DNA from 2 places in the Nonomuraea sp. NPDC049158 genome. Region 2 is predicted to be linked to the other one. Evidence: predicted binding sites of a transcription regulator. Region 2 holds the regulator's gene; the other holds the start of a gene.
The links. The regulator LexA, encoded in region 2, represses DNA repair genes until DNA is damaged. The targets are predictions, from matches to a motif close to TCGAACANNTGTTCGA.
Positions count from the first base shown of each region.

Region 1 (15,762 bases), on a different contig from region 2:
GGCCTGCCGCACGTCTCCACCGACAAGGACGCCTGGCGCTTCACCGCCCACCTGGAGGACCGCGACGGCTCCGACCGCATGCGCAACGAGGTACGCGGCATGCGCGACGACAAGGGCGCCCCGCTGGAGATCCGCAAGGACGAGACCTGGCGGATCAGCTACCGCATGTACATCCCGGACACCCTCGACGCGACCACCTCCTTCACCCACATCTGGCAGCTCAAGAACTCCGACGTCGGCACCCCGATAGCGCAGATCTCGCTGCCGGTCATCGGGGGCGTGCAGAAGATCGCGGCCCGCTACTGGACGCTCCCGGACAACACCTCGCACGACTTCGCCACCGCCGACCTGGAACCCATCCAGAACAAGTGGGTGACCACCACGCTGGAGTTCAAGTCGAGCGACGACGGCTACATGCGCTGGACGCTGGCGGACGGCCGCCGGACGATCGCCGACCAGAAGATCGAGCACATCGACCTGTGGTGGACCCAGGAGCAGTACAACCGGCCCAAGTGGGGCATCTACCGCAGCATCAAGAGCGCCGGGCTGCAGGAGACGTACCTGCTGGTCAAGGACCTCAAGGCGTGGCAGCTCGGCCCGGCGACGCCGCCGGTCAAGCTCCCGGCGCCGGACCGGAGCCCGGGCGCCTACGAGGCCGAGCGGGTGGGCAACGTGTGGGAGGGCGCGGCCGAGCCCGCCTACTGCGCGGTCTGCTCGGGCGGCCGGAAGGTGATCCTCATCGGCGGCAACGTCTACGACTACGCCGTGGTCAAGGGTGTGCTGTCGGAGACCACCGGCACCCGGCGGATGACCGTGCACGCGCTGGTGGACGGCGCGCAGACGTTCGCGGTCAGCGTCAACGGGGCCGACTCCATCCAGGTGCCGATGACCGGGACCAAGGACACCGTGACGACCACGACCGTGCCGGTGGATCTGGTGGCCGGGGTCAACACGATCCGGTTCTTCGGCCTGACGGCCAGGGGCCCCGAGCTGGACAAGATCGTCATCAGCTGAACCCGTACGGCCCGCGCCCCGCTTGGGCGTGGGCCGTAGCACCCCCTAAGGACGGAATCAGGCCACATGGCACACGACCTCAGCAGACGCGGTTTACTCGTGGCGGGCGGCGCGCTGGCCCTCGCGGCGGCGACCGGCGTCCAGCCCGCAGCCGCCGGCACGTTCTGGCAGTCCAAGCTGCTCTCCTACGACCGGCGCGGGCGCCTGACCTACGCACAGGACGCCGAGGGCAACCGGTTGCCGGACTTCAGTCACGCGGGATACCGCAACGGCGAGCGGCCGATCCCGTGGGCGCGGGTGGTCAAGGCCATCCGGCCGGTCGAGGGCGACAACACCGCGCACATCCAGGCGGCCCTCGACGAGATCGCGGCACTGCCCCGCGAGCGGCGCGGCGCGCTGCTCCTGCTGCCCGGCCTCTACCCGGTCGCCGGAACCCTGTACGTACGCGCCGACGGCATGGTGCTGCGCGGCAGTGGCGACGGCGAGGACCCGGCGGGCAACACGATCATCAAGGCCACCGGCAACAACCCCAAGGACCGCGACGTGATCGTGGTCGGCGGCACGGCGGCGGGCGGCTGGGCGGGGGAGGTGCCGGGCACCCGTACCGACATCACCACGGACTTCGTGCAGGTGGGCGCGCGCGAGTTCGAGGTGGCGAACGCCGGGTCGCTGCGGCCCGGCGACAACATCGTGATCTACCACCCGTGCTCGGAGGGGTGGCTCAAGGCCATCGACTACGGCGGCCACGACGTGGGCCCGGCCTGGCAGGTGGGCGAGCACCCGATCATCTACAACCGCTACATCCGGGAGATCTCCGGCAACAGGCTGAAGATCGACGTGCCCGTGTTCAACCACCTGAACCGGGCGCTGTCCCAGTCGTCGGTCTACAAGTGGGACCGGGCCGGGCTCGTCACCCAGGTGGGCGTCGAGCGGCTGCGCGTGGACATCGAGTATCACGGCGACCCCGAGCAGGACGAGGACCACGCCTACAACGCGATCGTGCTGCTGCGCACCGAGGACTCGTGGGTACGCGACTGCACGATGCTGCACTTCACCCAGGCCGGGGTGGCCACCCAGGAGACGACCCGCGCCACGGTCGAGAACTGCCGGGCCATCGACCCGGTCAGCATCGTCACGGGGAGCAGGCGGTACAACTTCAACACCTACGTCTACTCCCAGCAGGTGCTCTTCCGCGACTGCCATGCCTACAAGTCGCGGCACGCCTTCGTCTCCAACGGGCACAGCACGGTCTCGGGCGTGGTGTTCCTGCGCGGCACGGCCGAGTACGCGCTGAACTCCAGCGAGGGCCACCGCCGCTGGTCCCAGGGCCTGCTGTACGACGGGCACCGCGACATCGACCCGCACTACGACTACACCCTGGGCCTGTACAACCGGGGCCGCTACGGCACCTCGCACGGCTGGTCGGCGGCGCACTCGGTGGCCTGGCGCTGCGACGTGTCGACCAGCAGGCTCATCGTCCAGAAGCCGCCGACGGCCCAGAACTACGCGATCGGCTGCCTGGGGACGGTCACCGGAGACGGCCCCTTCCAGCAGCCCGCCGGGTACATCGAGGGCACCGGCCAGCCGGGTCTCCTGCCGCCCTCGCTGTACGAGGCGCAGTTCCTCGACCGGCTACGCGGCATAACCGCCGCATAACCACTTCTGGTGACAGAGGGGTTATCGGGACTCTGGTGAGCTCCTGATCCGACGCCGGGAACGCCCCGGCGCCGGATCAGGGGGAGTCCATGGCCATCGTGCCCGCAGTCCGCGCTCGTGCGCACCCACCCGCCGTCCGAGCCCGGCCCGCGTCCCGCCACCGATGGTTGTCCTGGTTATTGGCCGGCGGGTGGATCGCGCAGGTGGCGATCCGGCTGTGGCTGTTCAGGTATCACGCGGGGCCGGTGGCGAACCCGGACGAGACGGGCTACCTCATCGCGGCACGGTGGCTGGCGGGCGGGCCGGGGGCCGACTTCAGCGGGTCCACGCTGTACCAGGGCGGCTATGCGCTGCTGCTGGTGCCGGTGTACTGGGTGACCTCCGATCCGGCCGTGGTCTACCGGCTCGTGGTCGCGGTCGGGTCGATGGCGGCGGCCGGGGCGTTCCCCCTGGCGTATCTGCTGCTGCGGCGCCTGGAGATGGGCAGGCGCGCGGCGCTGGCCGTCGCGTTCGCAGCGGGGCTCGCCCCGGCGTTGCTGCTGTTCTCGGGGCTGGCGCTGGTCGACGCGATCCTGCCCACGCTGGTGCTCGGCTGGCTGCTCGCCGTGCACGACCTGGCCGGGAAGGGATCGGCGTGGGCGGGGGCGGCCGGGGCCGGGCTGTCGGCGTTCGCGATGGCGGTGCACCTGCGGGGTATGGTCATCCTGGCGGTGTTCGTGCTGCTGGTGGCGGTTCTGCTGGTCGCCAAGCGCCTGCCGCGGCGGGCCGGGCTGGCGGCGCTGGCTGTCGCGGGCGCGGTGGCTCTGGCGGGCATGTCGCTCAACGGCGCGCTGTCCGCGGAGCTGTACCCGGGCGGGCCGCGCGATCTCGCGGGCCTGCTGATCTCCCGCCTCACCAGCCTCGACGGGCAGGCGTGGGCCGTCTCGGGGGCGATCGGCCAGCTCTGGTACCTCATCGCGGGCACGTGGGGCCTCGCGGGCGTCGGCCTGGCGAGCGCGGCGGTGGCCGTCGCACGACGGAGCACCCCGCACGGCCATCGGATCGTGGCCGCCACACTGCTGCTGACGACCCTCGGCATCGCCTACGCCTCCTCGGCGGCCCTGCCGGACGAGCACCGGGTCGGCAACTACGTCTACGGCCGCTACCTCGCGTGCGTCGCGGTGGCCTGGATCCTGGCCGGGGTGATCGCGCTGGCCCGCGCCCGCCGTGTCACGGTGCTGCGCCACGGGCTGACGGCGGCGACCCTGCTGGCCGCGACCGGTGGCCTGGCCGCCTGGTACGCCGCCGACAGGCTGCGCACCTACGCCTTCATCGCCTTCGACTTCCCCGAGGCGTCGTACCTGAGCGGAGTCCGCGACGCGCTGGACATGACGGCCACTTCGACGGCGGCCCTGATCCTGCTCGCCTGCCTGACGGCCGTGTCACTCCTGCCGCGCCGTCACCGGCTCCCGGCGCTGGCGGCGGTGCTCGCGGCGATCAACATCGCCTTCGCCGCGGACCTGGCGCCCAAATCGGCTCCCGCGCCGGGTAAGGACTGGCTTCCCTACCCGCCGCCCGGCCGCGTGGCGGTGGACCGCCAGGTGAAGTGGCACGTCAGGGTGCCCCTCACGTACCGCGTCTGGTGGACCCGGCTGGAGATGTACGACAGCACGCCTCCCTCGGGCGCCTGCACCGCCATCGTCCCCGCCGAGGCGGGGCCGCCGCCCACGCCGTGGATCCCCACCGGCGAGGGCGGGGTGCGGATGGGCTGGGTGAGCTGGTCCAACCCGTCCTGTCGCTCATGAGGCTCGGCGCAGATGGAGCAGGCCGCCGGTGGGGACGGTGATCGCATGGAGGCCGGAGGAGAGGTCCAGGGTGGCCGAGGACACCGTGCGGCCCCGGCAGTCGGTGACCGTGGCGTGGGCCGTACCGGGATCGGCGACCTGGAGGAACACGTCGGGAGAGGCGTCGGCGTTGGCCAGCCACAGCGTGCCGGTGGCGGGCACCGCGACCGGCAGCGGCGCGTAGCGGGCGGTGATCACGGTTTCCTCCCCGCGAGCGGTCACCTGTGGGTAGACCAGGTCGGGACGGGCCGGCTCGAACGCGCCGCGCTGCAGCACCTCGGCGTGCTCTTTGACGAAGCCCAGCCAGAACCGCAGCACCTCCAGCTGTTCGGGCGTCTGCGTGGTGAGGTCCACCGAGATCTGCGGGACCGCGAACAGCACGTTGACCAGCTGCGCCGCGACCCGCTCCGGGGTCTCGTCCGGGTGCCACATCAGCATGTCGGCGTGCACGGCCAGCGGCCCGGCGATCAGGCGCAGGTCCACCGTGCGCTGGCGGTTGTGCGCGGGGCTGAGCGGGCAGTCCGAGGCGCGGACCATCGTCGCGTACGGCCACAGCCCCGGGCTCACGTACGGCTGGCGCAGCTCCACCAGGCAGTCGCGGGGGAGCATGGCCAGCAGCCTGCGCACGCCCTCGTTGACGGTCGCGCAGTCGGCCTCGGGTCCCGGCTCGGGCGGGTCCTCCACGGCGAACTGGTCGATGAAGTCGATCTTCAGGCCGTCCATGCCCCATTCCTGGACCGCGCGGGTCAGGTGGCCGGCGAGCAGCTCGCGGATGTAGGGGTAACGCGGGTCGACGATGACCGCGTTCATGTGCTCTTTGTAGGCCAGCGAGTAGGGCTGTACGCGGTCCCAGAGCGCGGTGTGGCGGCCGACGAACGGCAGGGCGTACCAGAGCAGGTAGGCGAGCCCCGCCTGCTTGACCGCCGCCACATGTCCCGAAATATCGGGAAAAGATGTGGCGGACGGCTCCCACTCGCCGACGTGCCCGTAACCGCGCCCGCGGTCGTCGCTGTGCCAGCCGTCGTCCACGATGATCGCCTCGCAGCCCAGCTCGGCCGCCGGGGCCGCCTGCCGCTCCACGCCGGCGGCGTCGACGTGCTGCTGCATGGCGTACCAGGTCGAGTAGGCGGGCATCCGCGCCACCTCGGGCACCTCTCCCGCCACGCCGGGCACCGCTCCCGCCGAACCGCGCCACCACGCGGCCACGTCGGCGAGCGTGCGGGCGAAGGGCCGTCCGGTGAGGTCGAGCCGGAGCGCCAGGCCGGTGCCTGGCTCGGCGTCGTGCTCGGCCCAGAAGCCGAAGTCCCCGGTCTCCTCCACCACCCCGGTACGGATGTGCACCGGCCGCACCACCTCGCCGACGGCGTACGTGCACAGCGACACGTCACCGGCGCCCACCAGGCAGCCCACGGGGGCGTTCTTCTCCAGGGCGGCCACCCGGGGCTTGCGCCAGAACGGCGGCAGCCCTCTGTGCTCGCCGCCGTCGGGCGCCCAGAACGCCGTGGCGGCCAGGCACGGCACCCGCCACGCCACGCGGACGGAGGCCGGCCGGTCCGGGGTGATCCGCACCTCGTGCACGCCCTCGGCGTCCTCGGTGACGGTCCACGTCAGCTCGGCCGCCGCCGTCGCCGTCAGCTCCGTCGGGCCCGCGTGGAGGCGTACCTCGCGGGTCTCGCCCGGAGCGCGGTCGTGCGGCTGCCAGATCCCGGTCGTCGCGGTCACTGCCACTCCTGAAGGGGGGTCACTGTCGCTCCTGGAGGGTGAAGAAGGTCTGGATGGCGACCGAGGCCGCGCCGCGCGCCCACTGCTCGAAGGGCCGGGGGCGCAGGAAGATCCGGCAGTCGGCCGCCGCCCCGAACGCCTGGCTCGCGAACGACCGGCTGATCTGCTCCTCGAACAGGTCGTAGGCCGCCAGTCCCTGCACGTCGCCGGTCACGATGATGCGCTCGGGCCCGATGAGGTTCGCCATGGCCGCCATGGCCAGCCCGATCGCGTGCCCCGCCCTGGCGAACACCTCGCGCGCCGCCACGTCGCCCGCGTGGGCGGCGTCGATGGCCGCGTCGATGGTCAGCGACGCGTCGCCGGTGGCCTCGCGGATCGCGGCCACGATGGGCGCGGTCCCGGCGATCGCCTCGACGCAGCCGCGTCCCCCGCAGTGGCACTCGGGCTCCTCGCCGCCGACCGGGACGTGCCCGATCTCCCCGGCGACGCCGTGCGAGCCGGCCACGATCCGGTCGTTCACCACCAGCCCGCAGCCGATCCCCACCCCCACCGTGACCACCGCGAACGACGACGCGCCGATGCCCTCGCCGAACCACTGCTCGGCCACGGTGAGGGACTTGACGTCGTTCTCGAGGGTGACCCGCAGGCCCGTCGCCTCGGCGGCCAGCCGGGCCAGCGGCACCTGCCGCCAGTTGAGGAAGGGGGAGTAGCGCACCACGCCGTGCGCCTTGTCCACGTCGCCCGACACGGCCAGGCCCAGCGCGTGGCAGCGCTGCCGGTAGGCCGGGTCGGCGGCGAGCAGCTCGGCCACGAGGTCGGCCAGCGTCGCCACCACCTCCTCGGGCGAGGAGGCCGTCAGGGGGCGGTGCGCGCCGACGAGCACCTGGGCGCGCAGGTCGGTGACGACGCCGATGAGCTCGTCGTCGGTGATCTTCACGCCGGTGAAGAACTCGCGGTCCTGCTTGATGGCCAGCGGGCTGGCCGGACGGCCCGCGCCGGGGCCCGGCCGGTCGGTGGCCTCCAGCTCTTCCAGATAGCCCGCCTCGATGAACGGGCGCGCCGCCTTGGTGACGGCGGCGGACGACAGCCCCGTCCGCCTGGCGATCTCCACCCGGGAGACCGGCCCCTGCGTCAGGACCATGGTGAACACGGTGGCCGCCGCGGGAGTGGTGAGCGGTGCAGGCATGATGGGCATCGTAACACTAATTAACTTCGTTAAGAATTGATTCGAAGGGCCCATCGATCTAGGCTCCGGGACATGCCTTCGGTGACCTTCGACGCGGCCAGCCGTACGTATCTGCTGCCTACCTCAACCACCAGCTACGTCCTCGGGCTCGACGCCGACGATACCCCCGTCCACCTGCACTGGGGACCCCTTCTGACCCAGGAGCAGGCGGCGTCGCTGCCTCGTCCGGCGGCACCCGCCGCGAGCAGTTTCGACGGCGCCGGACCGGCCGAGGAACTCGGCACCGAGGCGGGCGCGCGCTTCGGGACTCCGTCGCTGCAGATCGCCTTTCCGGACGGGGCCCGGGGCGTCGACTGGCGTCATCTCGGTCACACGATCGACGGGGAACACCTGACGATCCACTTCCGGGACGCCGTGCAGCCGTTCGAGGTGGACCTGCACTACCGGGTACGCGGCGACGTCGTGGAACGGTGGACCGCGCTGCGCTCCGAGGTGCCCGTGACGATCCTGCGCTGCGACTCGGCCGCGTGGAGCGTTCCGCCGCTGCCCGGTTACCGGCTCAGCCACGCCGTGGGCGGGTGGAGCGCCGAGCACGGGCTGCGCCGTACCGACCTCACCGTGGGTGAGACGACGCTGACCAGCAGGCGGGGGCTGAGCAGCCACCACGCCAACCCGTGGCTCACCGTCGACGGCGGCGACGCGGGCGAGCGCCACGGCGAGGTGTGGAGCTGCGCGCTCGCCTGGAGCGGCAGCTGGCGCGTCACGCTCACCCGCGACCCCTCGGGGAGCGTGGGGTGGACGGGCGGGTTCGGCCACGAGGGCCTCACCTGGCACCTGGAGCCGGGGGAGGAGTGGGTGACACCGGTGTTCGCCGGCGTGTACGCGCCCGACGGGTTCGGCGGGGCCAGCCGCCGCTGGCACGACCATGTCACCGGGTACGTGCTGCCCGAGCCGGACGAGCTGCGCCCGGTGGTCTACAACGCCTGGGAGGCCGTCGGGTTCGAGGTGGCCGAGTCGAACCAGAAGGAGCTGGCCGCGCTCGCCGCCCGCGCGGGGGTGGAGCTGTTCGTCATGGACGACGCCTGGTTCGGCGGGCGCACCGGCGACAGCGCCGGGCTCGGCGACTGGTGGCCGAACCCGGACCGCTTCCCCTCCGGGCTGGCCCCGCTCATCGACGAGGTGCACGGGCTGGGCATGCGGTTCGGCCTCTGGGTGGAGCCCGAGATGGTCAACCCCGACAGCGACCTCTACCGCGCCCACCCCGACTGGGTGCTGCACATGCCCGGCCGCCCGCGTACGCTGCTGCGCAACCAGCTGGTCCTCAACTTCGCCAGGCCCGACGTATCGGACTGGGCGCACAAGTGGCTGCACCGGCTGGTCGGCGAGCACGGCGTGGACTTCCTGAAGTGGGACTTCAACCGGGCCTTCACCGAGGCGGGCTGGCCCGGCGCCGCCGACCAGGACCGGCTCTGGATCGACCACGTGCGAGCCGTCTACTCGATCATGGACCGGCTCCGCGCCGACCATCCGCACCTGCGCATCGAGGCGTGCGCGGGCGGCGGCGGCCGTACCGACCTGGGCATGCTGGCCCATACCGACCAGGTGTGGACCTCCGACAACACCGACGCCCACGACCGCATCGCCATCCAGCACGGCTTCAGCCAGGTCTACCCGGCCCGCGTGATGGCCGCCTGGGTGACCGACAGCCCGAATCCGCTCACCCGCCGCGTCACCCCGCTCAGTTTCCGCTTCCACGTCGCCATGGCCGGCGCGCTCGGCCTCGGCGGCGACCTGCTGAAGTGGAGCCCGGCCGAGCTGGCCGAGGCCGCCGCGCTGGTCGCCGTCTACAAGGACATCAGGCCCGTCGTCCAGCTCGGGCGGCAGGACAGGCTCGAGTACGGCGTGCAGTACACCCACGGCGACCGGACGGTCGTACTCGCCTGGCGGGGGCCCGTGGCGCACGGGACGCCGCTCGTGCCGCTCCGCCTGGCCGGGCTCGACCCGCTGGGCCGCTACCGCGACGAGGACACCGGGCAGCTGCACCATGGAGCTCTGCTGATGTCGGCGGGTCTGCTGCCGGACCTGCCTCCGGGCGACTACGCCAGCGCCCTGATCCGCCTGCGCTCGGTGTAATCGGCCCTAGTTGTATCCGACTTATCCGGTTGGCGACGGGGACTTATCCGATTGAGGAAAGGCCGCGCAGAGCGAGCTGGGCGGCGCGCACGGCCGACTCCTCCGCCTGCTCCAGCGACCCGCCCCGGTTGATGGTGGAGATGACCGCGAGCTTGGTGGCACCGATCAGCGCGCCCACGGCCGCCGCCGCGTCCACGTGGTCGAGCTCGCCGGGAAAGGCGTCCTCCAGCGCCCGCGCCAGCTGGAGCTGGCTGTCGAACAGCAGATGCAGCGCCCGCGCCTGCAAGGAGGGGACGGTCATGATGAGCCGCATCCGCAGGGGCGCGTCCAACACTCGGAAGTCGTCGTCGCTCGCCCACTGCAGGCTCGTCCGTACGAGCCGCAGCAGCAGGTCGGCCACGTGCTCGCCGGGCGTCCTGGACGAGATCATCTCGATGGCCCGCGCTATGCGCGCCGCGCTGTCGAAGAACAGCACGTCCTCCTTACTGGCGAAGTAGCTGAAGAACGTCCGCGTCGACACCTCGGCCTCGGCCGCGATCTCGGCCAGCGTGGTCTCCTCGAAGCCTTTCTCGTCGAACAGCCGGAGCGCGGCCTCGATCAGCGCCCGGCGTGTGCGCTGCTTCTTGCGCTCCCGTAGTCCCACCATGCCGGGAACTGTACCGCCAAACTTGGTGATTTTCATCCATTGAAGTTTTGCAGCGAATGAGGTTTTCTGGTGGAGTTGACCAAGCGAAAGGAGCCACACCATGTCGGATCTGACCCTCACCACCACCCGCCAGCGCCCCTTCGATCCACCTGACGAAATCGCCGAGCTACGAGAACAAACACCGATCCACCGCATGACCTACGCCGACGGGCACCTCGGCTGGATCGTGACCGGCTACTCCGCCGCCCGCGCCGTGCTCGCCGACGCGCGCTTCAGCAACCGCCCCGAGCTCATCCACCCGCCGATCCCGGCCCGGCTGCAGCTCGCGAAGGAGCAGGGTTTCCGGGTGCCGCCCGGGTTCTTCCTGCGCATGGACGCCCCCGAGCACACCCGCTACCGCAAGCTCCTCACCGGCCAGTTCACCGTGCGCAGGATGAAGGAGCTGGAGCCGAGGATCGCCGAGATCACCGACGCCTGCCTGGACGCCATGGAGGCCGCGGCCAAGCCGGTGGACCTGGTGCAGGAGTTCGCGCTGCCGATCCCGTCGCTGGTCATCTGCGAGCTGCTGGGGGTGCCGTACGAGGACCGGGCGCAGTTCCAGGAAGACACCAAGGTGCTCGTCAACCTGGAGATCAAGGCCGAGGAGGCCATGGCCGCGGTGACGCGCATCTCCGCGTATCTGTACGGGCTGATCCAGCGCAAGCGCGCCAAGCCGGAGGACGACCTGCTCAGCGGGCTGATCGAGGGCGGCGAGCTGAACGACGAGGAGCTCACGGGCGTCGCGTTCCTGCTGCTGGTGGCCGGCCACGAGACGACCGCGAACATGCTTGGCCTCGGCACGTACGCGCTGCTCGCCAACCCCGCCCAGCTCGCCCTGATGCGTGACGACCCGTCCACGGTCGAGAACGGCGTCGAGGAGCTCCTGCGCTACCTCACGATCATCCACCTCGGCCCGGTCAGGAGCGCCTTGGCCGACGTCGAGATCGAGGGCCAGCTGATCAAGGCCGGCGAATCGGTCGCGATCCACCTCCCGGTGGCCAACCGCGACCCCTCCCGCTTCCCGGACGGCGACGCGCTCGACCTGGCCCGGCCCGCCACGGGCCACCTCACGTTCGGCCACGGCATCCACCAGTGCCTCGGCCAGCAACTGGCCCGGGCCGAGATGCGCATCGCCTACCCGGCGCTCCTGGGGCGCTTCCCCGGCCTACGCTTGGCCGTATCACCGGAGGAGGTGCCGATGCGCTCGGATATGAGCATCTATGGTGTGCACCGCCTCCCTGTCACCTGGTAGGTCAATGATGGAGATCAAGGCAGACACAACGGTGTGCATCGGTGCGGGCATGTGCGCGCTGACGGTGCCGGCGATATTCGACCAGAGCGAGGAGGAGGGGACCGTGGTGGTCCTTGACTCCACCCCACCGGCCGAGCTGGAAGAAGCCGTCCACCGCGCCGTGACGCTGTGCCCGTCAGGCGCCATCTCGGTGGTCTGATTTCGATTTTCTGGGTCCTTCGCGTTTCTGGGTCCTTCGCGTCGACGGCGGGTGCCTTCTGTCGTACCGGTCTGGCCGTCTTACGGCTCGCCCAGCCCGAACCTTCCCCGCCGTCGCCGCGACCGTCTTCTGGGGCGCTCGTCTTTCGGGCTGACCCTCTACTGGGCCGACCGCCTATCGGCCGACCATCTATCGGGCTGACCGTCTGCCGGATGCCCGCCCCACGGGCTTGATCGCCCCACCGGCCCTCGGTTGCAGACACCCAGCGCGGATGCGCCAGTTTCGCGGACCTGCTGAGGCGCCCACCAGTTGGCCGCGGACCGCTGCTCCCAGGCCTCCGGATGGTCCTTGAGCGCGCTGCCCGTTCCTGCGGACCTCCGCTCCCAAGACCTCAATCCCCTTTCTGGACCTTCACGGCCCTCTGGGGACCTCCGCAGGGGCGGCCCGGGCGCCGGATCTCCGCTGATCGAATCTGTGTTCGTAGAACAGGTTGACACCGAGCGTGATCGAAATTATGTTCGACCTAGTGACGTGAGGCTCGCGGCTCACGTCGTAGGACCTGGTCGCGGGCCGTTCGCTTCCCCCAAGCGAGACCCGCGATCAGGCTCCAGGGCGAAGGGCGTGTCCTCGTCGTCGGCGGAGACGAGTGGGCGCGTCCTGGCCGGACGGGGTGCGGGGAAGCTCCTCGTCCGGCCAGCCCGGCGGAATTGTCGGTGGGGTCTGCGAACCTTGGCTTCACCGGCGGAGACGCCGGGAGCCGCCATGACTCCAAGGAGGCGCGCAAGATGGCACCAAGGCTCAGCGATACGCAGGGGCCCCGGCTGTCGCCCGCAGTTAGGGCGCACCTGACGGATTCACATTCCTGCCTGGCGGAGGCGGCAGCCGCTCGCACCCCGGCATCCCGATACGTGGCAGCGCACCTGGCAGCCCTGCGAGCGGCGGCGGCGATCCTGGCCGCCCGCCCACGCCCCATGGAAGGCCGCAGGCGCCGCCTGCGCAGCGCCTGGGAGCTGCTCCCGGAGGCGGAGCCCAAGCTCGCGGAATGGGCCGCCTACTTCTCGGTGAGCGCCGCCAAGCGCGCCGCCGCCGAGGCCGGCATGGTCCGTGGCGTCAGCGCGGCCGACGCGGACGAGCTTTTGGCTGAAGCCGACACCTTCGTCGCCGTAGTCCAGGACATCCTGGGCGTCCCCGCTCAACCCCAACTCCCGGTCGAGGTCCCCCTGGCCGGCTGACCACACCGCTCGCGCCGCCGACGCCGGCGGCGAGTGGGCAGCCGGACAACTCGAACACGAGCGAACACACCGACCCAGGCGAGGGCCAGCAGACCATCCCGACCAAGGACGACCCCGCCAAACCGGTGGAAGCAGAGCGCGACGCCTGAAGCATGCCCAAAGACGCCGCATGCAGGCGATCGAACGCCCCGAACCTGGGCGGCCAGGGGGTCGAGGAGGGTCTCCGCAGAATTGAACGGCAGGCCAGGGGCCTTGTGGTCCCTCGGCAGAGGAACATCAGGCCGTCCAGTTCTCAGCCGTCCAGTTCTCAGCGTTGATCGCGCTGCTGCCGCCTTCGGGCAGCTCGATGATCTGCGCGATGGACAGGATCTTGCGGAACCTGTGGCCAATCCGTTCCTCCATGGTCGTGCGGCCATGCTCCAGGATGTCTCTGGCATCATCCGGCTGCCGGACCAGACTCTGACCTGAGCAGGACTCCTGATGAGTTGTGAGGCGGCCGGTGAGGCTGCGATACCCCTGCGTGTCGATCTGGACCAGGTCTCCGGTACGAAGCCGGCCGTCGGGGGCAGCAACGTCTTTGCGGCCTGGGGATCGGCCAGATAGCCGGGACCGGTCTGCCGGTCACGGGCCTCGCGTGGTCACGGGCCCCGCCCGGCCACGGTCCCCGCGTGCCACCGCCGGGCCGTGTCAGGCCGCGGCCACTGCCGGGCCGTGTCAGGCCGAACACATCGGATGGGGGCCACTCGCCCGCTACCGGGGAGACTCCTCGGCCCTTATCCGAGCTCGTCAGGACCGTGCTACGCCACTTGTGGCGGACTGGGGCGGCATTTCCGCCGTGTCTCCTCCGTGTCTCCTCCGTGTGCGCTAAGTCTCATCCGCGGGCTGTTACACCGGATGCGCGGCTGGTGTCTCCATGTCGAGTTCACAACACGAGGGAGACATGATGAACGGGAACGTCGCGGTGGTCGTGGTCGGTGGCGGGTACGGGGGCGTGACGGCGGCCAATCGCCTGGCTCGGCGCGATGGCGTGTCGGTGACCCTGGTCAATCCGCGTCCCGACTTCGTCTCGCGGATCCGCCTGCACCAGCTCGTGACCGGCTCCGATGACGCGGTCGAGGACTTCGGTGAGGTTCTGGGTGGGAACGTCCGGCTGGTGGTCGACACCGCGACCCGGATCGACGCCGCCGAGCGACGAGTGTCGCTGGCGGGCGGTGGCACGCTCTCCTACGACTACCTCGTCTACGCGGTGGGCAGTGGCGCCGCCGATCCCGGCGTGCCCGGAGCGGCGGAGTTCGCTCATTCGGTGTCGACCCTCGAGGGAGCGCGACGACTGCGGTCGGCCCTGGCCGCGACGCCCGCGACGGCTCCGGTGACCGTGGTCGGGGCCGGCCCGACCGGCCTGGAGACCGCCGCCGAGCTGGCCGAACTGGGTCGCAAGGTCACCCTGGTCTGCGGCAATGTGCTGGGCCCCTACCTGCATGCCCGGGTCCGCCGCCTGGTCGCTCGCCGGCTCGCCGAGCTGGGTGTGACCGTCCTCGAAGGTCCCCGCGCTCGGGTGACGGAAGTGACACGTGAGGCGATACGGCTCGACGACGGCCGCCGGTTGCCCAGCGCGGTGACGATCTGGACCGCGGGATTCCGTGTCCCGGACCTGGCCGCCCGCAGCGGGCTGCGCACCGACGCCGAAGGCCGCCTGCTCACCGACACGACGCTGACCAGTGTGGACGACGTGCGCATCGTCGCCGCGGGGGACGCGGCGGCGATGACGGACCGGCCATTTCGGATGAGCTGCCAGGCCGCCGTACAGCTGGGCCCGGGGGCAGCCACCACGATTCTGCGACGGATCTCGGGGAAAACACCCGCTCCCGTCCGGTTGCTGTTCGCCGGGCAGTGCCTCAGCCTCGGCCGAAACGAGGGCGTCACCCAGTTCTCCTACCTGAACGACAGGGTGAACGCGCTCCACTTCAGCGGGCGGCTCGGTGCCCCCGTCAAGGAGATCGCCTGCCGGTTCACCCTCAATCAGTTGGTGTCCGGGGCACGCAAGGCCACCTCGCGCGCATCCCACCTGACCTGATCAGCGGGGAGGCCGCTGCCGACGACCCCGTCTTTGGACTGGGTACATTTCCCCGGTCTGCTTCCGGCATGTGAGGCTGACCACGAGAGAGTGAAGCGCACGACATGAACGACCACGTCACCGACCCCGCGACCAAAGCCTTCGTCGCCCACCGAGACCTGCTGTTCACCGTCGCCTACGAGATGCTCGGATCGGCGGCGGACGCCGAGGACGTCCTCCAGGAGGCCTGGCTGCGGTGGGCGAAGGTCGACCTGGCGCAGGTGCGGGACCAGCGCGCATACCTGGTACGGATCACGACCCGGCAAGCACTCAACCGGCTACGGACCCTCCAACGGCGCAAAGAGGCCTATGTCGGCCCCTGGCTGCCCGAGCCCCTGCTCACCGCGCCGGACGTGGCCGAGGACGTCGAACTGGCCGAGAACCTGTCGCTGGCACTCATGTTCATCCTGGAAACCCTCTCACCGACCGAACGCGCCGTCTTCGTGCTGCGCGAGGTCTTCGACATCGGCTACGACGACATCGCGGCCGCGATCGGCAAGAGTCCCGCCGCCGCACGCCAGATCGCCTACCGCGCACGCCGGCACGTCGACGCCCGCCGGCCGTCCACACCGGTTTCCCCGGAAGAAACCCGGGCGGCGCTGAATTCGTTCCAGTCCGCGCTCGTGACCGGGGACCTGCGGGGGCTGCTTGACGTACTCGCCCCGGATGTTGTCTTCGTCAGCGACGGCGGCGGCCTCAAGCTGGCGGCTCTGCGGCCGGTCGTCGGCGCGGACAAGGTGCTCAGTT
Region 1 covers NZ_JBEZDM010000029.1:52,044-67,805, forward strand. The annotation lists gene AB0B61_RS42240 (hypothetical protein) at 1-1,014, shown strand, start outside; gene AB0B61_RS42245 (hypothetical protein) at 1,081-2,670, shown strand; gene AB0B61_RS42250 (hypothetical protein) at 2,874-4,454, shown strand; gene AB0B61_RS42255 (glycoside hydrolase family 36 protein) at 4,449-6,215, opposite strand; gene AB0B61_RS42260 (ROK family transcriptional regulator) at 6,235-7,401, opposite strand; gene AB0B61_RS42265 (alpha-galactosidase) at 7,474-9,534, shown strand; gene AB0B61_RS42270 (helix-turn-helix domain-containing protein) at 9,578-10,180, opposite strand; gene AB0B61_RS42275 (cytochrome P450) at 10,281-11,471, shown strand; gene AB0B61_RS42280 (ferredoxin) at 11,479-11,670, shown strand; gene AB0B61_RS42285 (SAV_6107 family HEPN domain-containing protein) at 12,456-12,902, shown strand; gene AB0B61_RS42290 (hypothetical protein) at 13,179-13,304, opposite strand; gene AB0B61_RS42295 (FAD-dependent oxidoreductase) at 13,843-14,976, shown strand; gene AB0B61_RS42300 (RNA polymerase sigma-70 factor) at 15,081-15,762, shown strand, end outside.
Region 1: a site for LexA is predicted at 12,177-12,192, ahead of AB0B61_RS42285 (SAV_6107 family HEPN domain-containing protein). Genes of this name have one in related genera too.

Region 2 (15,762 bases):
GGCGGCGAGAACGCTGATCTTCATGACGGATAACCATAGAGCCCCGGCCCGCGGTTGACGGCCAATGGTCCGTTCAGCGGGCGCGGAAGTCACAGCCAGTAGGTGTCGTGTTCGCGGAAGAACTCCGCCCTCTCTTCCTCGCTCTTGCCCGCCAGGGTGAGCAGCCCCTCGAAGTAACCCTCTCGGGGCGCGCCCGGCGCGAAGTGCAGCAGCATCGACGCCGGCGCCCCCGATTCATTACGAAACGCGTGCACGCCACCTTCCGGGACATGCACGAAATCGCCCGGCGTGGTGTCGATCCAGCGCCGCCCGTCGTAGATACGCACGGTGCCGGACAGAATGTAGAACGACTCAGAGATCGACCGGTGGAAGTGCGCCGCAGGACCGCTGGGCTCCGGTCCCATTTCCCAGCGATACAGCCCGAACTGTCCGTTGGTCGACGCGCCGGTCGCCAAGTAATGCGCCGTGTTACCGCTCGGGTAGATCAGTTCCGGCACCGCGTCCGGGCGCCGGTACGTCGCGCTCGGCTCGCCGGCGTCACCGTCATAGGTCGGCGGTGGATAGGTCATGGCGCCATCACGCCTCTCTCTTTTGAACCGGCCCCTGAGGGCCGTCGGTCAGCCTGGATATTGGGCACATATTCGATGGGTGCGGCATTCCGTGGTCAGTATTGCCAGATGGCGTTGTGACGGTGTCGCGCGGGGTGGATTTCGAGATCATCGATGGCCAGACAGCCATCGGTCGTGGCGTTGATCCTCTGACGGATGGCTTCGAGCCTGAGGCGCAGGCGTTGGCGTGCCTGGCGCTCCTCGATGCCGGCCCACTCCGATACCGACTGGTCTCGGGGATCGGCCCTGGCCCAGGAGTAGACGTCGACCTTGTGGCAGAGGGACATCGGACGTGGCCGGTGGCCGGCCCGCCGTGCCTGTCTCAGGCATGCGGCACTGTAACGGAGATCAACTATCACCACCGACCGCCATGGGGCTCCCCCGCCGAGAACAGGACGAGCGTTGTGATGGGCAGTGCGGGACATGAGGCTCCCTGGGTAGCACCGCCAGGTATGTCCTGGCGAACTACTTGAAGCCGGCCGGTCCCGTTGATCGCTGTTGAGCCATGGCCGGACCCTATTTCCTCGGATCAGGTGCCGTCGACCCAGTACTTCTGCACTCTGGCGATGGCCTCGTCCTTGCTCATCGCCGCGACCGTCATCTCGTCGAGTCCGACCCTTGAGATCAACATGAAGACGAGATCGGCGGGCAACGCCTCCGACGGCTGGCCCCCACCAGCCATTCACGCAACTGATCGTCATTACTGAGGCTGATCAACTGCACGACCCCCCAGTTGTCACGGTGGTTGGGAACGTCGAGCAGGTGATCCTGCCAGTCCTCGGCGTACTCACGCAGCCCCTCGACCATCTCCGCAACAGCCTGATCAAAGGTCGCGCCATCCGCGGCGACCGGTGACCCCGGGATGAAAATCGACCAGCCGCCTGCCTCAGGAACCACCTGCGCACGAGAAGGAATGACCATCGCGAGGTAGTGACGCAGTCTTTCAACGTCCACGAGGGCCGTCACGGCCGATTCGCGCCGCACTGTGGCCACGCGACCTCGCTCCGCCGCGTCCAGCAGCGCCTTGAGATGCGTACGAGCTTCGGTATAGCTGTCGAAGTGGACGACGGCCATGGCGGCACCTCCAGCGAGAGTCTCTTCAGAATGCCACCCAGAGCAGCTCGCAACGGTGCGCGCGCTGCGCCAATCGTCAGGCAAAGCACAGGGCAGGGAGCCTAAGAGATGCGGGCCCCCTGCCCTGACCAGGCGTTTCTCGCCTCGACGCCTGAAACTAGCTGCAGCCGCTGGTCGAGCCGCAGCCCTCGCAGACGTAGCAGCTGCCCGCCGGGCGCATCTTGGTGCCGCAGGTCATGCAGAGCGGGGCGTCGGCGGTGATGCGCTGGTGGTTCTCCAGCGTGAACTCCTGCACCGGCTCCGGCTCGGCCTTCTGCTCCGCCTCCTGCTTGGCCTCGATCGGGGCCGACTGGGCGAGCGCCTCACGGTCGACCGCCTCCTGGAGCGCGGCCGGGTCCTCGCCGCGCTGCTGCGCGGCGCGCTCGGCCGCCGAGAAGATGCCCAGCGCCGCCCGCTCGTCGTAGGGCAGGTGGTCGAGGGCCAGGCGGCGGAAGATGTAGTCCATCACCGAGGTGGCCATCCGGATGTCGGGGTCGTCCGTCATCCCGGCGGGCTCGAAGCGCATGTTGACGAACTTGCTCATGTACGTCTCGAGCGGCACGCCGTACTGGAGCCCTATCGAGATCGCCACCGAGAAGGCGTCCATGACGCCCGCCAGCGTCGAACCCTGCTTGGACATCTTCAGGAAGACCTCGCCGAGCCCGTCGTCGGGGTAGGACGAGGCGGTCATGTAGCCCTTGGCGCCGCCGACCGTGAAGCGGGTGGTCATGCTGGGCCGCTGGTTGGGCATCCGGCGCCGGGTGGGCCGGTTGACCTCGATGACCCGGACCTCGGGCTCGGCGACCTCGGCCGCCTTGTCGGCCTTCTCGGCTTCCTTCTTGCTGCCGCCGGCCGACAGCGGCTGGCCGACCTTGCAGTTGTCGCGGTAGACCGCCAGCGCCTTGAGGCCGAGCCGCCAGCCCTCCAGGTAGACCTGCTCGATGTCGTCGATCGTGGCCGACTCCGGCAGGTTGACCGTCTTGGAGATCGCGCCGGACAGGAACGGCTGCGCGGCGGCCATCATGCGGACGTGACCCATCGGGGCGATGGCCCGCTCGCCCATCGCGCAGTCGAACACCTCGTAGTGCTCCCTGCGCAGGCCGGGGGCGTCGACGACGTGGCCGTGCTCGGCGATGTACTCGACGATGGCCTCGATCTGCTCCTGCTGGTAGTTGAGCTGCCTGAGCGCGCGCGGGATCGTCTGGTTGACGATCTGCATCGAGCCGCCGCCGACGAGCTTCTTGAACTTGACCAGCGCCAGGTCGGGCTCGATGCCGGTGGTGTCGCAGTCCATCATCAGGCCGATGGTGCCCGTGGGCGCGAGCAGGCTGGCCTGCGCGTTGCGGTAGCCGTTCTTCTCGCCGGCCTTGAGGCACTCCGACCACTGACGGGACGCCTCGGCGTGGATCTTGGCGTCCATCGAGCCGACCGTGCGCAGGTCGTCGTTGGCGGCGGCGTGCTTGCGCATGATCCGCTTGTGCGGCTCGGCGTTGCGGGCATAGCCGTCGTACGGGCCGACGACTCCGGCCAGCTCGGCGCTGCGCCGGTAGGACACACCGGTCATCAGCGACGTGATCGCCCCGGCGACCGCGCGGCCGCCGTCGGAGTCGTACGCGTGGCCGGTGGCCATGAGCAGCGCGCCCAGGTTCGCGTAGCCGATGCCGAGCTGGCGGTAGGCGCGGGTCGTCTCGCCGATCTTCTCGGTCGGGAAGTCGGCGAACGTGATCGACACGTCCATGGCCGTGATGATCAGCTCGGTCAGCTTGACGAAGTTCGCGACGTCGAAGGTGTCGTCGTCCTTCAGGAACTTCAGCAGGTTGATGCTGGCCAGGTTGCAGGAGGAGTTGTCGAGGTGGACGTACTCGCTGCAGGGGTTGCTGGCGGTGATGCGCCCGGTCTCCGGGGTGGTGTGCCAGTCGTTGATCGTGTCGTCGTACTGGACGCCGGGGTCGGCGCACTCCCAGGCCGCCTTGGCCATCTTGCGGAACAGCTCCCGCGCGTCGACCTTCTCGATCACCTCGCCGGTCAGGCGGCCGCGCAGCGCGAAGTCGTCGCCCTTCTCGACCGCGTGCATGAACTCCTCGGAGACGCGCACCGAGTTGTTGGCGTTCTGGTATTGGACCGAGACGATGTCCTTGCCGCCCAGGTCCATGTCGAACCCGGCGTCGCGCAGCGCGCGGACCTTGTCCTCCTCGCGGGCCTTGGTCTCGACGAACTCCACGATGTCGGGGTGGTCGACGTCGAGCACGACCATCTTGGCCGCCCGGCGGGTGGCGCCGCCGGACTTGATGGTGCCCGCGCTCGCGTCGGCGCCGCGCATGAACGAGACCGGCCCGCTGGCCGTACCGCCGCTGGACAGGAGCTCCTTCGAGGAGCGGATGCGGGACAGGTTGACCCCCGAGCCCGAGCCGCCCTTGAAGATCACGCCCTCTTCCTTGTACCAGTCGAGGATCGACTCCATCGTGTCGTCCACGGCCAAGATGAAGCAGGCGCTCACCTGCTGCGGGCTCGCGGTGCCCACGTTGAACCACACCGGCGAGTTGAACGCGAACACCTGGTGCGTCAGCGCGTGCTTCAGCTCGTGATCGAAGATCTCGGCATCCTCGTCGGTGGCGAAGTAGCCGTGCTCCACCGCGGTCTTGGTGTAGACGCCGACGACCCGGTCGACCAACTGCTTCAGGCTCCACTCGCGCTGCGGGGTGCCCACGGCGCCGCGGAAGTATTTGGTGGTGACGATGTTGGCCGCGTTGACCGACCAGAACTCAGGAAACTCGACGCCCCGCTGCTCGAAATTGATCGAGCCGTCGCGCCAATTGGTCATGACGACGTCGCGGCGCTCCCACTGGATGTCGTCATATGGGTGCACACCGGGCTTAGTGAAGATTCGCTTCATCTTGAGCCCCTTGCGCGGACGCTTGCCTCCGCGCGTGACTGAACCGCTGGCCGTCTCCGTCATGACTCCCCCTTCTCCGCCTTCAACTGTTCGATCTCGGCCTCGAAGTCCGCCAGGCTCTCGAAACCGCGATATACCGATGCGAATCGCAAGTAGGCCACCTCGTCCAACTCCCGCAACGGGCCCAGGATCGCCAGCCCCACCTCGTTGGAGGGGAGTTCAGCGGCACCCTTGGCCCGGATGGCCTCCTCGACGCGCTGGCCCAATTGAGCCAGCGAATCCTCGCTCACCGGCCTGCCCTGGCAGGCCCGTCGCACGCCCGCGACGACCTTGTCACGCGAAAACGGCTCCGTTACTCCGCTGCGCTTGCTCACCATCAGCAGTACGGTCTCCTGCGTGGTGAACCGGCGCCCGCATTCCGGACAGGTACGGCGGCGCCGAATGGCCGCGCCGTCCTCTGTCGAGCGGCTGTCGATGACCCTCGTATCAGGATGACGACAGAACGGACAGTGCACGTTTGTTCGCCCTCCTCGACCATGCGGTCACCACAGGCGTAAAGCGCTGTTCTGCGTACGCTTGCGCACGCCCCACGGCTTGCCATGGTGCGGTCAGAGAAACACAATTTGTGGTGAACTACATCGGTGTAACTACTAGATGTTGTGGTCCAACCGTAGAAGCGAGCGACCATGAACGCAAGTTGGACGGAGGCTTGCCGCCGAAGTCGCTGATCAGCGCAGCCACCTTGGTCCGACTCGGGCGTGTCGTCGTCAACACCGGCCGGTGGGGGTGTGTTCCTCGCCTCGCTGGTCACGTTGGTTGGCCGGTCTCACGTGGGTGAACACGGCTCACAGGCATCTCGTACGGCACATCCGTACGCGCTCGTCTCCACGCTTTCGGTTGGGGACGGACCGTATCGCTACTGGTTGAGGCTCGAGGCTTACTGCAAGGCGCGGGCGCTCGGGATGTACAGGCGGCTGCCGGGGCGGATGAGCGAGCCGGGCAGGCCGTTCAGCCGCTTGATCTCGGTCACCACCGCTGCGGGGTCGCCCTCGTCGGGAGCCACCGCGTCGGCGATCGTCCAGAGCGAGTCCCCCTCGTGGACGGTCACCCAGGGCAGGCCCGCGTGACTCGGCACGACAGGCGCCGCGGACGCCTGGCCGACCGCGCGGGTGCCGAGCCAGAAGCCGCCCAGGGACAGCAGAGCCATGGCCATCACCAGTACGGCCCGCCCCCGTCGCGTGAGCCGTACGGGAGGATTACGCCGCCCCCGTCGAGTAACGCCGGCCTGCCTCCTGGACAGATGGGTCCGATCGGCGGGCAGACCGCCCTTGCGCCGGGGACGGCGCGTGTACGAGCCCGGCACCTCACGGACCCGGCCGCCGGAACGACCGGCCACTTCCCGAGCCGGGCCCCCGACACGCCCACCCACACCCCGAGACCGCGCACCGTACCGGCCGCCCGCCCGGCGCGAGCGCCCCTCCGACCGGCTCTCTGCCTCACGGGAGCGAGCGCCCGCATCGCGCAGAGGGCTCTCCGCGCGGCCGTCGCTCGCCCGAACCGACGAGTTCCCGAACTCCACCGATCGCCCGACTTCCGCCGAGCCTGCGGGCTCCACTGGGCGCCCGGTCGCGTCCGTGGGTCGCACACTTCCATCAGACCGCGGTGTGTCGTCGGAGTCAGGGCGTGGCGCGGGCACCAGCCACAGAAGCGGTCTTCCCTGTGCTGCGGCCCGACGACTGAGAGGCCCTCTGCCGGCCGATCCGCCCCTCGTACGTTCGCCCCCTCCCCCCGGCCGGCCGCCGCTGCCGTATTCGGGACGACCCCCGCCCCCGCGTGCAGGCCGCGCCCCGCCTTCCCTGCCGAAACGGCCTCCGTCTCCACTCTCGCGAACGCTCCCGCCCCCAGTCCGCGAACGACCCGCACCCCCGGTTCGGGAACGAGCCCCGCCCGCTATCTCGAGACGGCCTTCCGGCCCCGGAACAGCGAACCCCGGGCCGCCGGACCCCGAACCGGTCGATCCCGGACCAGCGGACCCCGTGCCGACGGTCCCCGGACCGTCAGGCGCCGGGCCAACAAACCCCGGACCGGCGGACCCCGGAGCCCGGTTGTCGGAGTTGTCACGGGTAAGCGGGGGTTCGCGATCTGGCCGGTCGGCGGAATCGCCGCCCCGACAACCATCCCCCTGGTCGTCACCCGTGTTGCCGCCCCCCGCCACCGGTCGCCGGGTGGCGTCTGCCAGGAGGGTGAGTCGCTTGACGTCGTCGCTGGTCGCATCTGTGATGGTGGTCGCTCGCATGTTTGACCTCCCAGCCGTCCCGGCCCGAAAAAAAGACCCAATAAAGATCGGCAAATCGAACACGGTGTCGATCGAACTCCCGTACGATGTTGTACACCACGCTGCCAACAATTTCGAGGAAGACTCGAACAATTGTTTGAAGATGATCTTCAACAGCGATACGGTCGCTGTGTGCGACACGAAGACCACGGACCGGGAGATTCGCCGGTGAGGCGGGCCGCCGGGCGAGGAGGCAGATCATGAGCGATCGGGATGACACCAACGGGGTCAGTGACCTCGCGGTGCGTCGGCGTGACTCCCTGGGGCTGACACCCAGGCAACGCAAGATCCTCGAGGTGATTCGCGACTCGGTCCAACAGCGGGGCTACCCGCCGTCCATGCGCGAGATCGGCGAGGCCGTGCAACTGACCAGCACGTCCAGCGTGTCGCACCAGCTGACGGCGTTGCAGCGCAAGGGCTACCTGAGACGCGACCCCCACCGGCCGCGCGCGCTCGAGGTGCGTCTGCCGGGCGAGCCCGTGCTCTGGGTCGATCCCGACGCCGCCAACGAGTCCGACTCCCCGGTGAGCAGGCCCACGGCCGCCTACGTGCCGCTGGTCGGCCGGATCGCCGCCGGTGGACCGATCCTCGCCGAGGAGAGCGTCGAAGACGTCTTCGCCCTGCCCAAGCAACTGGTCGGTGAAGGCACCCTCTTCCTCCTGCAGGTCGCCGGTGATTCGATGATCGACGCCGCCATCGCCGACGGCGACTGGGTCGTCGTCCGCCAGCAGCCGGTCGCGGAGAGCGGTGACATCGTGGCGGCCATGATCGAGGGCGAGGCTACGGTGAAGACGTTCAAGCGCAAGGACGGCCACGTCTGGCTGGTGCCGCACAACGCCAACTACGACCCGATCCCCGGCGACGAGGCCAGCGTCCTGGGCAAGGTCGTAGCGGTCCTCCGCCGCCTCTAGCACCGCACGCATGTCCGGGCGTATGGCAGGGTGATGCGCCAGGCGTACGCCATCGGCTCCGTACGCATGCGACAGAGGGCATGGCAGGCAACACACCTGCCATGCCCTCTGTTCGTGTCCTCTTGAGGAGTACGGTCATCAGCCATTCGGGCCAGACCACCGGCCTCAAGACAGGGACCAGATCGTAGGTTGCCGGTCTCCGCGACCGACTGCCGGCGGAGATCGGCGTACCAAAAGAGACATCTGACCGAAGGTGAAGTCGCCTGGCCAATGAGACGGGCTGGCCAGAACAGCGGTGGTTTCTAGAATGGCCGCGTGACCGACACAAAGCGGGCAGAAGACCTCAAGGCAACACACGACGGATTCAAGTGGGCCAAAGCCGCTCCCGGCGTCATCCCCGCCTGGATCGCCGATATGGACCTCCCCACCGCCCCCGAAGTCGTCAACGCCCTTCAACGGCGGGCCCACGGTGACCTCGGCTACCCCACCTGGCTGGACAGTCCCCGCTGTGGTCCCCTGGCTGAGGCGTTCGTTGAGCGGATGGCCGGTCGGTACGGCTGGGAGCCGGAGCTTGAGTATGTGCGGAGTTATTCCGACATCAACCAAGCGCTCCAGGTGCTCCTCCACGTATGGACCCGCCCAGGGGACGGCGTGGCCGTGCATACCCCCGCCTATCCCCCGTTCCTCGGCACGCTGGAGACCATGAACCGGCCGCTGCATCCCCTCCAGCTGATCGCCGACGGGGACTCGTGGCGGTTTGAGGTGCCTGATCTGTCCCGCTGCAAGGTGTTGCTGCTGGTCAACCCGCACAATCCCACAGGTCGGGTCTTCACCCGCGAGGAGCTGACCGAGCTGGCGGAGCACGTCGAGCGTCATGACCTGCTCGTCATCTCCGACGAGATCCACGCCGACCTCGCGTACGCCCCCAACCAGCACATCCCGTTCGCCGCCCTCCTGCCTGAGCGGACCGTCACGCTCACCTCTGCCACCAAGGCGTTCAATCTTGGCGGCATCCGGTGCTCGGTCGCCCACATCGGTTCGCCGGAGCTGCGTAAGGCTCTCGACGCGCAGCCGCCCTTCGTGTTCGGCTCGGCCAATCTGTTCGGAGTGGAGGCGACGGTGGCGGCCTGGCGGCACGGCGACGCCTGGCTTGAGGAGACCCGTGCCCTGTTGGACAGGAATCGCCGGACGATCGCCGACCGGCTGCCCGAGGGGATTGGCTACCGCATCCCGGAGGCCACCTACCTGGCCTGGCTCGACTACGGCCGCCCAGGCGTACAGGAAACGCTCGAACGTGACGCGAAGGTCATGCTGAGCGATGGCGCCACGTTCGGGCCCGGCGGCGCGCACTGTGTACGGCTGAACTTCGCCACCACCGAGCCCATCCTGACCGAGATCCTGGACCGCATCACACAAACAGGCTAGAAGCGAGGGAAGTCCGTTTCCTCGACCCCCGCCGGCCCGGCGCCCACCGAGTCCTTCTTCAAGGACTCTCCCGCCAGGTACTCCAGCCGCGCGGTGATAGCCCCCTGAATCAGTACAAGGGCGAGCGACAACCGCCACCCCACCTTGATGGACGCCAGCCGGGCAGCCGGGTTGACGGACGCGACCAGGCGCAGCGCCGCGATCACCCCCAGCTCGCCCATGGTCGTCCAGAACGCGTACGAGTGCAGCCGGTTCAGCTGCTTCACCGCGTCCTGCAACCCGACGGCCCGGCCCGCGGCATAGTCGGCGAGCTGGACACCCGCGGTGACGAAGTCTCGTAGCTTCTGGTCGGCCACGTCCTTGGCGCCGCCGTGCCATGCTGCCGCAAGTGCCTCCAGCTTCATCGGGTCCCCGGCCCCGAAGATCTCGCCCAGGGAGTTGGCGGCGTGGCGCCAGGCCGCGATGGCCTCGTCGACCTTGTCGTCGTTCCAGGTCACGGTGGCCAGCCAGAGCATGAGCCCGGTCGCGGCCGTGATCGACATCGTGGCGGCGACCTTGAGCATGGACAGCGTGCGCTGGCTCAGGTTCGCCATCTTCGCCGCCTCGGCCGACATGTTCGCGATCCCGGCGGCCGAGCCTTGCTGAAGGTAGGAGGAGGCCTCCGCCAGCCGGACGAGGGTCATACCCGTGGTGCCGAGCGACGTGAGGCCATATCCCACGCCGTTCCGGACTTCCGACTCCGGAGAAGGCGCCTGCCCGCGTACGAGAGGCTGCCGGTGGCCGCCGACGGCGAGGACCGCGCGCATGACGTCGTTGGAGGCCCGCACATACCCGTCGGCGGTGAGCTTCAGGTTGCGCGAGATATCCTCGGCCGACTCCACACCGCGCCGCGCCCGGCCGTTGAACTCGTCACTGGCCTGGTTGTGGCGATCTCTCGCCGCACCACCGGCCATGCCGAACGTCCCCAAGGGGAGCTCTGGAACGGCGAGCTTTTCCAGGGCCTTCCGGATGTCCTGAGCATTCAGCCCGGTTTCCCGGATACCGCTCTGACGATAGGCGAGAGGATCCACCGCCTTACGCCTGAAGAAAGGCGATAGCGACCACGCCCTGCCCAGCGGCGTCACTCTGGCGATACGCGAGGGACTTCATGGGATCAAGCGTCTTCCGCTCTCTGTGTTTACGTGAGTAAAACGGACATCAGCGTAGCCTCGTCGCCTGCTGGCCGAGGCCGGAAGGCGATCTGGTGGAAGCCGATACCGCGTCCGTCCGGCGAGCCGGGCGGACCGTGGTTGAGAACCGCTTTGTCGGGGCCTGACCCCGCATTCCTGGAGAGAGTGCGGCTCTTGGGCCACCGCCCCGCCGGACGCTGTCCCGTTGGTGCGGACACCAATGGGGGCGGGGGCCGAACGCCAGTCAGGCACCCGGCTGTGACTGAACATTACCATCTGATCACCTTCAGTCGCGGTCGATCAGAAACCAACCACAGTTCTTCTGGCAACCACCAGCTGGCATAGCGAGCGCCGACAACAGTTCTTACTCTGCCGACAGGATCCGCTCCGATCATCATCGGAGCGGATCCCGTGATGAGTCCGTTATGTCGCGAGCGAGGTCAGTAACGCCGCGAGGTCATGTCGCCAGCGGCGGCAGGTCCGGAGGTGTGGCCGCCGGGTGCTCGGCCAGGGCGGCGAGCGCGAGTTCGACCGCCTTCTCCAGCTGCGGATCGCGCCCCGCCACCCGGTCCTGCGGCGTGATGACCACCTCGATGTCGGGGTCGACGCCGTAGTTCTCCACGCCCCAGCCCTGCCCGGCCAGCCAGAACGAGTAGCGGGGTTGGGTCACCACCGTCCCGTCCACCAGCGAGTAGCGCGAGTCGATGCCGATCACTCCGCCCCACGTCCGGGTGCCCACCAGCGGACCGATCTTCCGGTTCTTGATGCCCGCGCTGACGATGTCGCCGTCCGAGCCCGCGAACTCGTCGGTGACGGCCACGATCGGGCCGCGCGGCGAGTCCTCGGGGTAGCGCATCGGCTCGTAGCCGCGGGCGTGATTCCAGCCGGTGACCTGGCGCGACAGCTTCTCCAGCACGAGCTCGGAGGTGTGCCCGCCGCCGTTCTCGCGTACGTCCACGACCAGCCCCTCGCGGGCCATCTCCGTACGCAGGTCGCGATGGAACTGCGCCCACCCCGACGCCACCATGTCGGGCACGTGCAGGTAGCCGAGCCGCCCCTCCGACGCCTGCCTGACGTAGGCGCGCCGGCCCTCCACCCAGTCGTGGTAGCGCAGTTGCGTCTCGTCGGAGATCGGGGTGACCACCACCCGGCGCGTCTCGCCGCCTGACGCCGGTCGTACGGTCAGCTCGATGGGCTGCCCGGCCGTACCGGCCAGGGAGGCGAGCGGGCCGCGTACGGGATCGATGGGCCGGCCGCCCACCGCCACGATCGCGTCGCCCTCGCGCACGGCGACGCCCGGCGCGAGCAGCGGCGAGCGCGCGTCGTGGTCGGACGACTCGCCGGGCAGGATCCGTTCGACGCGCCAGACGCCGTCCGCGTCGCGGGCGATGTCGGCGCCGAGCAGGCCCTGGCGCCGGCGCGGGTCGTAGCCCCCGCCGACAGGCCGGGCGTAGGCGTGCGAGGTGCCCAGTTCGCCCTGTACCTCCCAGAGCAGGTCGATGAGCTCGGAGTAGGCGCCGATCCGGTCGACCAGCGGCGCGTAGCGGTCGAGCACGCCCTGCCAGTCGACGCCGTTCATGTCCGCGCGCCAGAAGTGGTCGCGCATCAACCGGCCGGCCTCGGCATAGCCCTGCCGCCACTCGGCGATCGGGTCGATCTGGACCGTGATCCGGTCGAGGTCGATGGTGACGACCTCGTCGCCCTCGCCGCTGGTACGGGTCTGCAGGCCGTTCTTGCCGTTGAGGACGAGCCTGCTGCCGTCGCCGCTCACCTCGAAGGCGCGCGTCTCCCTGCCGAGCTCGGCCTTGGCGCGTTTCTTGAGGTCGTAGCGTTCGAGGACGGTCTCGCCGGTCGGCTCGGTGCCGTCGCCGAGCAGCCCGGCCGCCGGGTGGCGCAGCCAGAGCAGGGCGTCCTTGGCGGTACGCAGGTTGCGGTAGTGCGCGGCGGGCACCGGCACCGGCACCACGCGCGAGGCCAGCCCCTCGAGGTCCACTTCGGTACGCGGCGGCTCGGCGTCCTTCTTGTCCGAGGTCTTCTTGTCTTCCGACGACGAGGCGGAGGACAAGGCGGGCTTGTCGTCCTCGCCGTTGAACCCGCGCCCCTGCAGGCTCGGGTCGAACGGCGAGGGCGTCGTCGCCTGCAACGGCACCAGGTACGGCCGGCAGCCCGCCGGGAAGGACAGGTCGAACACGTGCGCGTCGTAGATCGGGTCGAACGTCCGTACCGACAGGAACGCCAGATGCTTACCGTCCCTGGTGAAGACCGGGTCGAAGTCGGCGAAACGCAGCGGCGTCACGTCGATGACGGAGGTCCCGTCGAGGCGGCCCATCCTGATCTGCGACAGCCGCGCGTCATGCGGGTGCACCCACGCCAGCCAGGACGAGTCGGGCGAGAACGTCAGCCCGCTGATGTCCCCCTGCGTCGTGCGATCCAGCTCCCGGATATTTCCGGATTCGAGGTCGATGGCGAGCAGCCGCCCGTCGTGCGTGGCCACGGCCGCGTGCTTGCCGTTGGGCGAGGCGCCAAGCTGGAGCACCCGGCCGAGCTCGCCCGCGGCCAGCGTACGGATCTCGCCGCCGGGCGTGCCGATCTCCAGCCCGTCCTCACCGGTGGCGTCCGAGACCCAGATCGCCCGGCCGTCGGCGTCCAGCGCCCGCGGCAGCCGCACCCGGACGCCCGGCTCCACCCGCAACGCGCCCGCGGGCCCGTCACGGTGGGTCACCCAGTGGGCGGTGCCGCGGATCTCGACCGCGCTCGCCCGCCCGGTCTCGTCCGGCGAGAACCCGCCGACGCGGGCCGGCGCCGGTCGCCGCGCGCGAGCCGGCCGCGGCCCGCCGAGCTTGACCTCCAGCTTGTACGGCTCGGCGTCCAGGCTCTCCAGCAGCCAGAGGTCGCCGGCGTGGCTGTAGATCACCCGCTCCCCGTCGGTCGAGGCGTGGCGGGCGTAGAACTCGTCGTGCCCGGTGTGCTTGCGCAGGTCGGAGCCGTCGGGCAGGGCCGAGTACACGTTGCCGGTGCCGTCGATGTCGGCCAGGAACGCCACGCGGTCACCTACCCACATGACCGACCAGTACTGGGCGTCGCTGTCGGCGAACAGCCGGGCGAACTCGCCGTTCCCCTCGGCGTCGACCCAGATCTTGCCCGCCGTACCTCCCCGATAGCGCTTCCACTGTGACGGCTCGCGGTAGACCGACGACACGGTCGCGACCTTCTCGCCGCTGACCGCGGCCTCGCTCACCCACCCGTACGGCAGGCGCACCGCCGGGCCGCCGTCCAGCGGGACCGCGTACGCCCAGCTCCTGGCCCGCGAGCCCTCTCCCGCCGCGCTGACCGCGAGCACATCCCCGCCGGCGGTCCACCCGCGCGCGCTGGTCGTCGCGCTGCCCCAGTGGGTCAGCCGCTCGCCTTCGGCCCCGTCGAGCTCGGCCGCGAACACTTCGGGCGGTCCCTCCCGATGGCTGGTCCACGCGATGCGGGCGCCGTCGGGCGAGAACCTGGGGAACGACACGGGCGTACGGTCGGCGGTGAACCGCCAGGCCCGTCCGCCCGCCACGGGAGCCAGCCAGACATCGTCGTCGGCGACGAAGGTGACCAGGTCACCGTGCAGGTGTGGAAATCTCAGGTATGCGCCAGTTGTCACAGCTGCACACTAGTGCGCGCCCGGCCGCGAAGTCCGCCCTTGAAGTCTTGGTCAAGGCCGTCGCCGGGCGGCGTGTGACGGATGGTGATGGGGCAGAAGCCGTACGTGACGTCATTTCTGGAGGAAGCGTGAGGATCTTCGCCCGCCCCCACCAGTGGCCACCTCGCATCGCGGCGGGCGCGTACATCCTGGACTCCGGGCTGACCCTTGCCCAGGCCGACCGCGAGGCCGCCACCGGCGTGCACGGCATGGCGGCCACGGCCTTCCCGTTCCTTCGCCGCTACGATCCCGAGACGTTCATCCGGCTGCTGTCGAAGTCGCAGATCGCCGTCGGCTCGGCGCTGCTGATCCCGGTGGTGCCGTCGCTGTTCGCGGGGGCGGCGCTCACCGCGTTCGCCGGCGGGCTGATGGGCTTCTACGTCAAGACCCCCGGGCTGCGCAAAGACGGCACTCTGAGCCCCTCTCAGGAGGGGATCTCCGTCGCCAAGGACGTCTGGCTGCTGGGCATCGGACTGGGCCTGGTGCTGGAGGAACTGACCCAACGTTGATCTCCGGTGCCTGGTAACTAACGTGTGCAGGCCCGGGTAGGCGGCACACCATGGCAGAAATCGGCTACACCCTGATGTGCGAGCAGACCCCGGCCCGGCAGCTGGTGGACGACGCGGCCACAGCCGAACGGACCGGATTCGACTACGCGGTCATCTCCGACCACTACTTCCCGTGGCTTGAGGAGCAGGGTCACGCGCCCTACGCCTGGTCGGTCCTGGGCGCGGCGGCGAACGCCACCGAGCGGCTGCCCCTGATGACGTACGTGACGTGCCCGCTGATGCGCTATCACCCGGCCGTCGTCGCGCAGAAGGCCGCCACGATGGGCGTGCTCAGCCAGGGCCGGTTCACGCTGGGGCTGGGCTCCGGCGAGAACCTGAACGAGCACGTGATCGGCGAGGGCTGGCCGCCGGTCAACACCCGGCACCGGATGCTGCGCGAGGCCGTCCAGATCATCAAGAAGCTGTTCTCCGGCGAGTACGTCACCTACCAGGGTGAGTTCTACGACGTGGACTCGGCCAAGCTCTACGACCTGCCCGAGGGCCGGATCCCGATCGGGGTCGCCGCCTCCGGTGGGCAGTCGGCGGACCTGGCGGCCGAGTTCGGCGATCTGCTGATCGTCAACGAGCCGATGCCGGAGGTGGTGGAGCAGTTCAACGCGCTCGGCGGCTCGGGCAAACCGGTGTACGGCCAGCTGGCCATCTCCTACGACACCGACGCTGAGGCGGCCAGGGAGCGGGCCCACGAGCTGTGGCGCTGGTCGGCGGCCGGGTGGAAGGTGATGGCCGAGCTGCCGGGGCCGGTCAACTTCGGCGCCTACGCCGACTATGTACGGCCCGAGGACGTCGCCGAGAGCGTGCCGTGCGGCGACGACGTGGACGCGGTGGTCGAGGCGGTCCGGAAGTACACCGACGCCGGGTTCACGCACGTCGCGCTCGTCCAGATCGGCCACGACCAGCAGCAGCCCTTCTTCGGCTGGGCCGAGAAAGAGCTGCTGCCCGCGCTACGCCGCCTCTAAGTCTGCGTCAGGGGACGATGTTGACCAGCTTCGGCGCCCGCACGATCACCTTGCGCGGCTCGCCCGTCAGGTAGGAGCGGACCTTCTCCGAGTCCAGGGCCAGC
Region 2 covers NZ_JBEZDM010000025.1:134,017-149,778, forward strand. The annotation lists gene AB0B61_RS39640 (neutral zinc metallopeptidase) at 1-24, opposite strand, end outside; gene AB0B61_RS39645 (cupin domain-containing protein) at 90-569, opposite strand; gene AB0B61_RS39650 (hypothetical protein) at 665-895, opposite strand; gene AB0B61_RS39655 (prevent-host-death protein) at 1,233-1,682, opposite strand; gene AB0B61_RS39660 (vitamin B12-dependent ribonucleotide reductase) at 1,840-4,677, opposite strand; gene nrdR (transcriptional regulator NrdR) at 4,674-5,129, opposite strand; gene AB0B61_RS39670 (LysM peptidoglycan-binding domain-containing protein) at 5,552-5,821, opposite strand; gene AB0B61_RS39675 (hypothetical protein) at 6,867-7,121, shown strand; gene lexA (transcriptional repressor LexA) at 7,150-7,860, shown strand; gene AB0B61_RS39685 (aminotransferase class I/II-fold pyridoxal phosphate-dependent enzyme) at 8,176-9,285, shown strand; gene AB0B61_RS39690 (hypothetical protein) at 9,282-10,238, opposite strand; gene AB0B61_RS39695 (PDZ domain-containing protein) at 10,912-14,094, opposite strand; gene AB0B61_RS39700 (hypothetical protein) at 14,223-14,642, shown strand; gene AB0B61_RS39705 (TIGR03557 family F420-dependent LLM class oxidoreductase) at 14,693-15,658, shown strand; gene leuS (leucine--tRNA ligase) at 15,666-15,762, opposite strand, start outside.